One region of the Thioalkalivibrio sp. ALE19 genome, then DNA from elsewhere that is predicted to be linked to it. Evidence: predicted binding sites of a transcription regulator. Region 1 holds the regulator's gene; the other holds the start of a gene.
The links. Region 1 encodes FliA, which starts transcription of late flagellar genes. Its sites were predicted from a motif close to GCTAAAGTTNNNNNNNNNNCNGCCGATA; they were not measured.
Positions count from the first base shown of each region.

Region 2: a site for FliA is predicted at 2,257-2,284, ahead of F787_RS0111950 (chemotaxis protein). Genes of this name have one in related genera too.

Region 1 covers NZ_AUAG01000011.1:45,910-50,946, forward strand. Annotated here, with positions in the region: gene flhA (flagellar biosynthesis protein FlhA) at 1-302, shown strand, start outside; gene flhF (flagellar biosynthesis protein FlhF) at 358-1,764, shown strand; gene F787_RS0105860 (MinD/ParA family protein) at 1,748-2,572, shown strand; gene F787_RS0105865 (RNA polymerase sigma factor FliA) at 2,569-3,330, shown strand; gene F787_RS0105870 (chemotaxis response regulator CheY) at 3,370-3,750, shown strand; gene F787_RS0105875 (protein phosphatase CheZ) at 3,786-4,568, shown strand; gene F787_RS0105880 (chemotaxis protein CheA) at 4,641-5,037, shown strand, end outside.
Region 2 covers NZ_AUAG01000030.1:16,489-21,525, reverse strand. Annotated here, with positions in the region: gene F787_RS0111970 (flagellar brake protein) at 1-445, opposite strand, end outside; gene F787_RS0111965 (flagella synthesis protein FlgN) at 526-1,008, opposite strand; gene flgM (flagellar biosynthesis anti-sigma factor FlgM) at 1,013-1,330, opposite strand; gene flgA (flagellar basal body P-ring formation chaperone FlgA) at 1,423-2,091, opposite strand; gene F787_RS0111950 (chemotaxis protein) at 2,315-3,244, shown strand; gene F787_RS0111945 (protein-glutamate O-methyltransferase CheR) at 3,440-4,255, shown strand; gene flgB (flagellar basal body rod protein FlgB) at 4,444-4,851, shown strand; gene flgC (flagellar basal body rod protein FlgC) at 4,873-5,037, shown strand, end outside.

The DNA of each region.
Region 1 (5,037 bases):
CCTCGTTGGAACAGCTCTTGCATAAGTCTCTGCAGGGCAGCAATGGCGACACCGTCGGACTGGAGCCGGGCCTGGCCGAACGCCTGCAACGATCGGTGGGCGAGGCCGCCCAGCGTCAGGAGGCGGCGGGACAGCCGGCGGTGCTGGTGGTGGCCCCGGAAATCCGCTCCTGGATCGCCGGGTGGCTGCGGGGCGCGGTGCGCAACCTGACCGTCCTCGCATTCACCGAGATCCCGGACAACCGGCGGATCCGGGTGGTGGCCACGGTGGGACAGGATGAAGCAGACAAGAAGTCGGCGTGATGTGCGAACGGGCATGGCCTGAAGCACCAGTCAACGATCGGCGGGAGAGCGAACGATGAATGTCAGACGATACCGGGCACGGGACATGCGCGACGCGATGCGCCAGGTCCGCGAGGAGCAGGGCGAGGACGCCGTGATCCTGTCCAGCCGCCGGGTCGACGGCTGGCTGGAGGTGGTCGCGGCCCTCGATGGCGGCGAGGAGCCCGCCGGAACGGCAGAGGGTGACGGCCGGGGTGCCCCGCGGCAGGACGACGCCGGCAGCGGGGCACGCTCCGCCCGGGAATCGATGCGCCAGGGTGTGCGCGATGAATCGGCGCCACGTGGTGAGCACTCGCGCGCGCCGGAGCCCGCGGCGGCTTCCGCCGGCGGGGGATCGGCTGCCGGGTCCCGGCAGCGGCCGGCCCCGCAATGGCCCACCGACCCCGAGGTGTCCGCGATGCGTCAGGAACTGCGGGATCTGCGCAGTCTGCTGACGCGGCAGTACGAAGAGAACGAGCAGGCCCGCTGGGCGGCGCGGCATCCACTGGCGGCCGAATGCAAGGCGCGGCTGATGGATCTGGGCTTCCGCGAGCCGCTGGCGCGCAGCCTGGCCGGCAGCATCCTCGACGATCACAGCTCGGAGGAGGCATGGGAGCGCCTGCGGGCACGCCTGTCGGGTGCCATCGTCACCGCGCGCGCCTCGATCCTCGACGAGGGCGGGGTGCTCGCGCTGGAGGGACCGACCGGGGTCGGCAAGACCACCACCATTGCCCGGATTGCACTGCGCCAGATCCGCCGCATGGGGCCGGATTCGGTCACCCTGGTCACCATGGACGCGCAGCGCATCGGCGCGACGCGGCAGTTGCAGGCCTTCGGCCAGATGGCGGGAACCGCGGTGCGTGTGGTGGAGACGGAGGCCGAGCTGCGCGAGATGGCGCGGCGCTCGGCGGGCAGCGGGCACCTGATCCTGGTGGATACCGCCGGACAGTCGCCGCGTACCGCCCCGCGCGAACCCCTGCTGACGGACATGCCCGCCGACGTGCGCGCGGAGACCTGGCTGGTGATCGCGGCCACCACCCAGGGGATGGCCCTGCGGCGGGTGCTGGAGGCATTTGCCCCCACGGAACCCTCGGCCCTGGTACTGACCAAGCTGGACGAGGCGGAACAGCTGGGCGAGGTGCTTTCGGTACTGCTGGACCAGCCGCTGGGTGTTGCGTTCATGAGCGACGGCCAGCGCATCGCCGAGGACTTCCATCGCGTGGATACCGGACATCTGACCCGCCTGGCGCTACAGGAGGAACCCGAGCACGGGGCGGCCGATGCCTGGGTCGACGAGGCGATGCAGGCCTGGCGGCGGCGCCAGGCGACGGAACGCGAGGCGCGGCGACCGCGATCCGCGGACGAGCCGGCCGCGGGCGAGGAGCCCGCCCCGCTGGAAATGATTCAACCGGTGCTGAAGGGACGTCATGTCACACAACACTAAGCCCCTGAAGGTGGTCGCGGTGGCCTCGGGCAAGGGCGGGGTCGGCAAGACCAATGTCTCGGTCAACCTGTCGGTCGGACTGGCCCGTCTGGGACGCGAGGTCATGCTGTTCGATGCGGATCTGGGGCTCGCGAATGTCGATGTACTGCTGGGCCTGCGTCCGCAGCGGACGCTGCACGACCTGGTGACCGGGGACGTCGAGGATCTGGAAGACGTGATCATCGAGGGCCCGGAGGGAATCCGCGTGGTGCCTTCCGCGTCCGGGATCGCGACCATGGCCAACCTGAGCCGGCCGGAACATCACGGTCTGATCCAGGCCTTCAGCATGTATACGCGACCGCTGGACGTACTGGTGGTGGATACCGCGGCCGGGTTGCAGGAGTCGGTGACCAGTTTCTGTCAGGCCGTGCAGGAGACCCTGGTGGTGGTCACCGACGAGCCGGCATCGATGACCGACGCCTATGCGCTGATCAAGGTCCTGCATCGGGATCATGGCGTGAACCGGTTCCGCGTGGTCGCGAACATGGTGCAGGGCCGAGCCGGGGCGGAACGGGTGATGCAGAAGCTGCAGGCGGTTTGTTCCACCTATCTGCCGGAGGTCATACTGGATCTGGTGGGCGTGATTCCGCTGGATGATGCCCTGCGCCAGGCGGTGCAGAAACGGGCGCCGGTGGTGCAGCAGTCCCCGGGCAGCCCGGCGGGACGGGCGTTCCTCGAGCTGGCGCGCAAGGTCGACGGCTGGCCGGTGGCCCGCGGCGCCAGCGGGGGAGTTGGGTTCTTCGTCGAAAGGATGCTGCAAAGCGCATGAACACGCCAAAGAACAGACTTGCAGGATACGCCCGGGCGGGGACCGGCGGACCGGACCAGCTGGTCGCGGACCACGTCGAGCTGGTGAATCGGATCGCCCATCACCTGATGGCCCGGCTGCCGGCCTCGGTTCAGGTGGATGACCTGGTGCAGGCGGGCATGGTGGGGCTGATCGAGGCCGCGCGGCAGTTCGAAGGCGGCCAGGGGGCGACCTTCGCCACCTACGCCGGGATCCGCATCCGCGGGGCGATGATCGACGAGCTGCGTCGCAGCGACTGGACGCCGCGCTCGGTGCACCGCAACAGCCGGCGGATCTCCGAGGCGATGCAGACGGTGGAGGCCCGCGAGGGCCGCGCCGCCCGCGCCCCGGAGATCGCCGAGGAGCTGGGCGTCCCGGTGGAAACGTACTACCAGATGCTGGATGATCATGCCGGTGCCCATCTGTTCGCGCTGGACGAGGTGGGCGGCCCGGAGGGCGAGGCGGATCGCGTGCTGGAAGGGCAGGAGCAGTCCCCGTCGCGGCGCATCGAGGCCGGGGAGTTCCGCGAGGAACTGGCCGACGCACTGGGCGATCTGCCCGAGCGCGAACGACTGGTGCTCAACCTGTACTACACCGAAGAACTCAACCTGCGCGAGATCGGTGCCGTGCTGGACGTGACCGAATCGCGCGTCAGCCAGATCCGCAGCCAGGCGGTGCACCGTCTGCGGGCGCGTCTGGGCTCGTGGCTCGAAGACGTCGAGTCCCTGCAGATATTCTAAGGTTCAAACACATTCCCGGAGCGAACTGTGGACAAGGGTATGAAAATCCTGATCGTGGACGACTTCTCCACGATGCGGCGCATCATCAAGAATCTCCTGCGGGATCTTGGCTTCAACAACACCATGGAGGCCGACGACGGGAGCACCGCCCTGCCGATGCTGCAGAACGGCGACTTCGATTTTCTGATCACCGACTGGAACATGCCCAACATGCCGGGCATCGACCTCCTGCGCGAGGTGCGCAAGGACGAGCGGCTGAAATCGTTGCCGGTGCTGATGGTCACGGCCGAAGCCAAGCGCGATCAGATCGTGGAGGCGGCAGAGGCCGGCGTGAACGGTTACATTGTGAAGCCCTTCACGGCCGAGACACTCAAGGAGAAGATCGAAAAGATCTTCGAACGTATTGAAGCTAAAGGCTGAATACCGCGACCGGCTGACACGGCAAGAGAGACCCGATGACCGAACAAGAGAATGCCTCCGGGGAAGACCGGCTCGCGCTGGCGCGGGAGCTGGTGGGCGCTCTGGAAGGCGGTGACGAGGAGGCTTCGCGCCGCCTGATCCAGGAGCTCGCGCGGCCTTATGAACGCGAACTGTTCGACGAACTGGGCAAGCTGACCCGCGAACTGCACGAGGCACTGGAGAGCTTCCGGGGCGATTCGCGTCTGGTCGAGCTGGCGCAGGACGAGATTCCGGATGCGCGCGAGCGTCTGAGTTACGTGGTGACCCAGACCGAACAGGCCACGCACGAAACCCTGAATGCGGTGGAATCGTCCCTGCCGATTGCCGAGGCGTTCGCCGGGCGTGCCGCGGAACTCACCGAAAAATGGACCCGGTTCCGCAACCGCGAACTGTCGGTGGAGGAATTCCGCGAGTTCGCGCGCGAACTCGATGCATTTTTCGAACAGACCGGCAAGGACACCGAGGAACTGCGCCGGTTGCTGTCACAGGTCCTGATGGCACAGAGCTACCAGGATCTCACCGGGCAGGTGATCCGGCGGGTCATCCGTCTGGTCACGGATCTGGAGGAAAGCCTGGTCTCGCTGATCCGCCTGTCTTCCGGGCGCCTGGAGAAGGATGCCCGGGCGGCGGCCGAACAGGCCCCGGAGGCGGAACAAACCGCGCGCGAGGAGGACCGCCGCGGGCATGGACCCGCGGTGCCCCACACTCAAGATTCCGGCACGGATGTCGTTCAAGGACAGGACGAGGTGGACGATCTGCTGTCGAGCCTGGGGTTCTAGGGTCCGTCCCGGGATCCCCTTGCACCGGCAGCCATCTGCCGACGATTCGAGTCACCGGAACGGAGAGACCGCATGGCCATCGACCCCAACGACGAAATCCTCCAGGACTTCCTGATCGAGGCGGGGGAGCTGCTGGAAGGCCTGAACGAACAGCTGATCGACCTGGAACAGCATCCGGACGATACCGATCTGCTGAATGCGGTCTTCCGCAGTTTCCATACCATCAAGGGCGGGGCCGGTTTTCTCGGGCTCGACCCGCTGGTGACGGTGTGCCACAACGCCGAAGACGTCTTCAACCTGTTGCGCAATCACGAGCGCCAGGTGGACGGCCAGCTCATGGACACCATGCTGCGGGTGCTGGACACCCTCAACGTGATGTTCGGCGAGCTGCGCGACGGCCAGGAGCCGACGCCGGCGCCCGAAGATCTGGTCGACACCCTGCGACGCATGGCCCGCAACGAAACGGTCC
Region 2 (5,037 bases), on a different contig from region 1:
GGTCCACCACCGATCCCTCGATCGGTTCTTCGTGCATCTCGCCCTGGATCTGCAGGGTCGGGCGGTTGCTCAGGGGGATATGAACGCGGAAGGTCTCGCGACGCTGCAGGTATTGCAGTTCGGCGGGATACGGACACTCGTAGAGGTCTCCCGGCGATTCGCTCACGATCTGGCGGACCTCGGTGGTAAACCGCACGGCCACGCCGCGCAGGGTCGCGAAGACGCGCAGGGGCTGGCCGGGCCGGATCCGCTGGTGGAGGGAAGGGGGTTGCAGCTGGTCGAGGTAGAGACGTCGCGCGTCGGCATCCAGACGGATCAGCGCCGAGGTGTACAGCGGGCCGCTTTCTTCCAGGCGGATACTGACCAGGGTCAGGCCATGGTCCAGGTCGCGCAGGATCTGGCCGATGCGTTCCGGGGTGTCGACGGTATAATCGTTGTCATCCATGAGGGCACGTCGCGTCCGAAGTGGGTTCGCGCATCATACACCCTGTGACGGAGTTCACGCCTGTCCGGACCAACCCGGGCTCAGGCGCGGGTGATGGTCTGGCCGGTGGTACGACGGTGGCGGGCCTTGCCGTAGGGATCGTAGGTCGTGGCCGGGCCGCTGTCCTCGCCGCGCAGGATCTGCATGGACATCTGCACCCGGCGCTGGTTGCGTTCGATCAGCCGGGCATTGCCCTGGTTGAGTTCGTTGCAGCGTTCGATCGTCGCCCGCAGCGCCTGCCAGCGGTCATTGAGGTGCTCCCCTCCCTCCAGCCGCGCGAACAGCCGCGCCACCCCTTCCGGGGTGAACTCGGCCCCGCGGGCCTCGATCCATTGCTGCTGTTTGCGGGTTTCGGTTTCCAGTGCCTGCAGCAGTTCCTGCTTGCGCTGGACCGCGGCCTGCAGCCGATCCGGTTCGCGTGACTCAATGGCCCGGGTTTCCTCCAGCAGGATATCCTCCAGCCGTTGTCCGAGACGGATGGATTCCTCCAGGGAAGGACGAATTCCGGTTTCGTCGGTCACCATCGGATCACCGCAGCAGGCCTTCGATTTCCATCATGCGATCGGCCAGCTCTTCGTTGTCGATCGGGTAGTTCCCCTGAGCGATCGCCTCGCGGATCTCGGCCACCTTCGCCTCGTTGAACGGTGCGGCCTCGCTGGCTTCGCCGCTGCCGTTCATGGCCTGGGCGGCGCCGGTCAGGGTGACGGCGTCGCCGCTGGCGGCATCGCCATTGCCGGCGCGATCCACCCCGTTACCGCCGGTGCGGGCGTCGTCGTCACGGCCGCGGACTCCGCCGTTCTGGCTGTCGGGGCGCAGGCCGTTGATGTTGGGGCCTTTGATATCCATGACTTTGTCCTGTCGTTTTACTGGTCTACCGCGTGTATCGGCCGGAATGCCCGAAACTGTAGGGTCGGTTGCGGGATTTCCGTCACATTTTACTACAGGGCGACGCGAACCGTGCCCGATGGCTGGACCTCGCCCTCGATCTCGCGTCCGGAGGAGGTGTTGCGCACGCGGATCCAGTCGCCGGCCGTGGCGTCCTCCAGGGCTTCGCCCTGCATGCGGATAGTGACGCTGCCGCTGTTGGCGAGGATGGTAACGCGCTGGCCGCGCTGGATCACCTGACGTTCATTAACGTGCTGCTGGCCGATGACCTGGCCCTGGCGAATCGCGCGGCGGGTCTGCAGACCGACCACCTCGGATGCGTCCTCGAAATAATGGCTGGCCTGGCGCGACGTCTCGATGCGCTCCATGCGCAGATCGCCCGGCCCCAGGGTCTGCTGGCGCGACAGGTTGCGGCGGGCCACCACCACCTCGGCGTGGCGTTCCACGGTGGCCGGAACGTACACCGACCAGGTCACCGGCCCGGGACAGCGGATGTTGACCGCGGTATTGCCCCTCGGGCGGCCGCCGGGCGGCAGCGAGGCCTCCAGGGGTTCTTCGCAGCGCTTGAGGCGCAGGCGGTCGTCGACATGACCGAGTTGCACCTCCACATCGTCGCCGTTGTGGTCCCCAAGCTGCTGGTGCAGGAACCGTTCCGCGCTGTCACGAATGTTCTGCACCGGCTCGATCTCCGCTTGCGCGGTCGGGGCGAGGAGCGCGAGCATCAGAAGAAGCGCACCCCCGCTGCGGCCCGGGCTGCGGTACGGGAGCAAAGCCTGTAACTTGAAAAGGTGCATGTCCGGTCACCGTTGACCCTGTGTCTTCGTCACGGAATACATGCAGATTCTGTGCCATGGCATCCGGCGCCTGTCCTGCGCGTCCGATGCGTGGTTCAAGCTCCCGCCGGCGCGGCCGTTAGCAGGGAGAACAACCCAGGGGGCGAGAACCGTGAGTCAGTTTATTGACGACGTGAACCAGCGCACGCAGATGGTCGGGCAGAACCGGATGGAGCTGCTGCTGTTCTATCTGGGCGGCACGCAGACTTTCGGGATCAACGTGTTCAAGGTGCGCGAGGTGATTCCGCTGCCGCAGTTGCGCCAGATTCCCGGGTCCGCCGGGGTGGTGCGGGGCGTCACCACCCTGCGCGACAAGACCGTGCCGATCATCGATCTGGCGCGGGCGATGGGCATGCAGTCGACGCGGGCCGGGGCGGACGGGCAGCAGAAGGTTGTGATCACGGAGTTCAACCGCTCGGTGCAGGGCTTCATGGTGTCGGCGGTGGATCGCATCGTGAACGTCAACTGGGACCAGGTGAAGTCGCCCCCGCGCGGCACCGGTCGTGAGTCGTTTCTGGTGGCGGTCACCGAACTCGACAACAAGCTGGTGGAGATCATCGACGTGGAGCGCGTGCTGTCGCTGGTCAATCCGTTGCCCACCGAGGTGTCGGAAAGCGTGCGTTCCGCAGTGGCCGAGCAGACACCCGAGCGTCGGGAAATCGTCATCGCCGACGACTCGGTGGTGGCCCGCCGCCAGATCGAAAGCGCCATCCAGGGGCTCGAGTGGCCCTACGTGCTGTGCAAGGACGGGCGTGAAGCCCTGGATTACCTGGAGGAGAAAGCCGCCGAGGGTCCGATCCACGACACGGTCGAGCTGGTGATCTCGGATATCGAAATGCCGCGCATGGACGGTTACACCCTGACGGCAAAGATCCGCGAGAACGAGCGGCTGCGGCCGCTGCGGGTGCTGCTGCATTCCTCGCTCAGCGGCGAATTCAATACCGACATGGTGCGTCGGGCCGGTGCGGATGCGTTCCTCTCCAAGTTCAACCCGGACGAACTGGCCAGTGCGATCCTGGAACAGATCAACAAGACCGCCTGAGATGTCGGTGGTTGCCGGGGGCGAACGGTTGCCGGCCCGGCCGGGGCGGGTGGCCGGCGCTTGCCGCCCCTTTGCAGGCTGCGGACTCCCGCAAGGCCGCCTCGAAGCCCTATACTGTGGCGGCATGGAATCATCGAACCGAACAACCAGCGGACGGCGGACGGGCCCGGCACGCGTCAAGGCGGAGATGTGTGCGTGATCGATTCCCGTGACTACGAAGAATTCGCGCGCTTTCTCTCCGAGTGCTGTGGCCTGGTGCTGGGGGACAGCCGCCAGTACCTGGTGTCCAGCCGGCTGTCCCGCCTGCTGGATGAATTTGGCTACAAGGACGTGCCGGAACTGCTGCACGCGCTGCGCAAGGCGCCCAGCCCGAAGCTGCGCACGCGCGTGATCGACGCGATGACCACCAACGAAACCTCCTGGTTTCGCGACGGTTTTCCGTTCGAGATCCTGCGCCACGTGATCCTCCCGGAGCTGGCGTCCACTCGGTCGTCGATCAAGGTCTGGTCGGCCGGGTGTTCCAGTGGCCAGGAGCCCTACAGCATCTCGATGGTGGTCTCGGAATGGGAGGCCTCGCGCCCGCGCCGGGTGGTGCCCGTCAGCATTCTCGGCACGGACCTGTCCGAGGGCGTGCTGGAAGACGCCCGCAAGGGAGTCTATGACGGTCTGAGCATCGTGCGCGGGCTGAGCGAGTCGCGGCGGTCCCGGTTCTTCCAGACCGTGCCCGAGGGGCACAAGATCATCCCCGAGGTGCAGCGCCGCTGCCGGTTCCAGAAACTCAATCTGGTCGACAGCTACGCGGCGCTGGGCAAGTTCGACATCGTGTTCTGCCGTAACGTCCTGATCTATTTCTCCGCCGAGACCAAGCGTCAGGTCCTTGACGGTATTGCGAAGCAGCTTAACCCCGGTGGCTATCTGTTTCTTGGCGCTTCCGAGACGGTCGGCCCCTACAGCAAGGCCTACGAAACCGTGCGCACCGAGTACGGTTCGGTCCTGCGTCTGAAGGGCTGAACCCCGCCCGCGCCGGGCCTGCAACGGGCCCGGCGGTCGTTTCCGACGCGGTGATTCGCCGCGTGGCCGACCGCGCGCCGGCGTCCCTCCCAATCCTTTTCCCCTTTTGCCGGCAGCCAATGGCACGGCGATTGCATCGTCGTGGTCAGGCAACGGATGCCCGCCATGCGCGGGCCGGACGGAACGGGATGAGCATATCGCTGGACAAGGCACTCGGGATTCTGCCGGAGTCGGTGAACCTGCGTTCGCAGCGCATGGAGGTTCTGAGCTCGAACATCGCCAATGCCGACACCCCCGGCTACAAGGCGCGGGACCTGGATTTTCGCAGCCAGCTGGAGGCGGCTTCGGGGGGTGGTGGCCAGCTGCAGCTCAGCAAGACCCGGGCCGGTCATCAGGATCCGGGGACGGCCGCCGCGGGCACCGGGGCCGAGCTCAAGTACCGCATCCCCTCGCAGCCGTCTCTGGACGGCAACACCGTGGATCCGCAGATGGAACGGGCCGCGTTCGCCGAGAACTCGGTCAAGTACCAGAGCAGCCTCGAATTTCTCAATCGCCGGGTTTCCGGCATTCGCGATGCCTTCCGGGGCAATCGCTGAACCTGACGGGAGGCCACTGCCGTGAGTGATCTGTTCAATCTGTTCAATACCTCGGCTTCGGCGCTGACGGCACAGTCGGCGCGGCTGAATACGGTGTCTTCGAACCTGGCCAACGCCAACACGGCGGCCGGCAGCGCGGAGGAGGCCTATCGCGGGAAACACGTGCTGTTCCAGGCGGCGATGGAC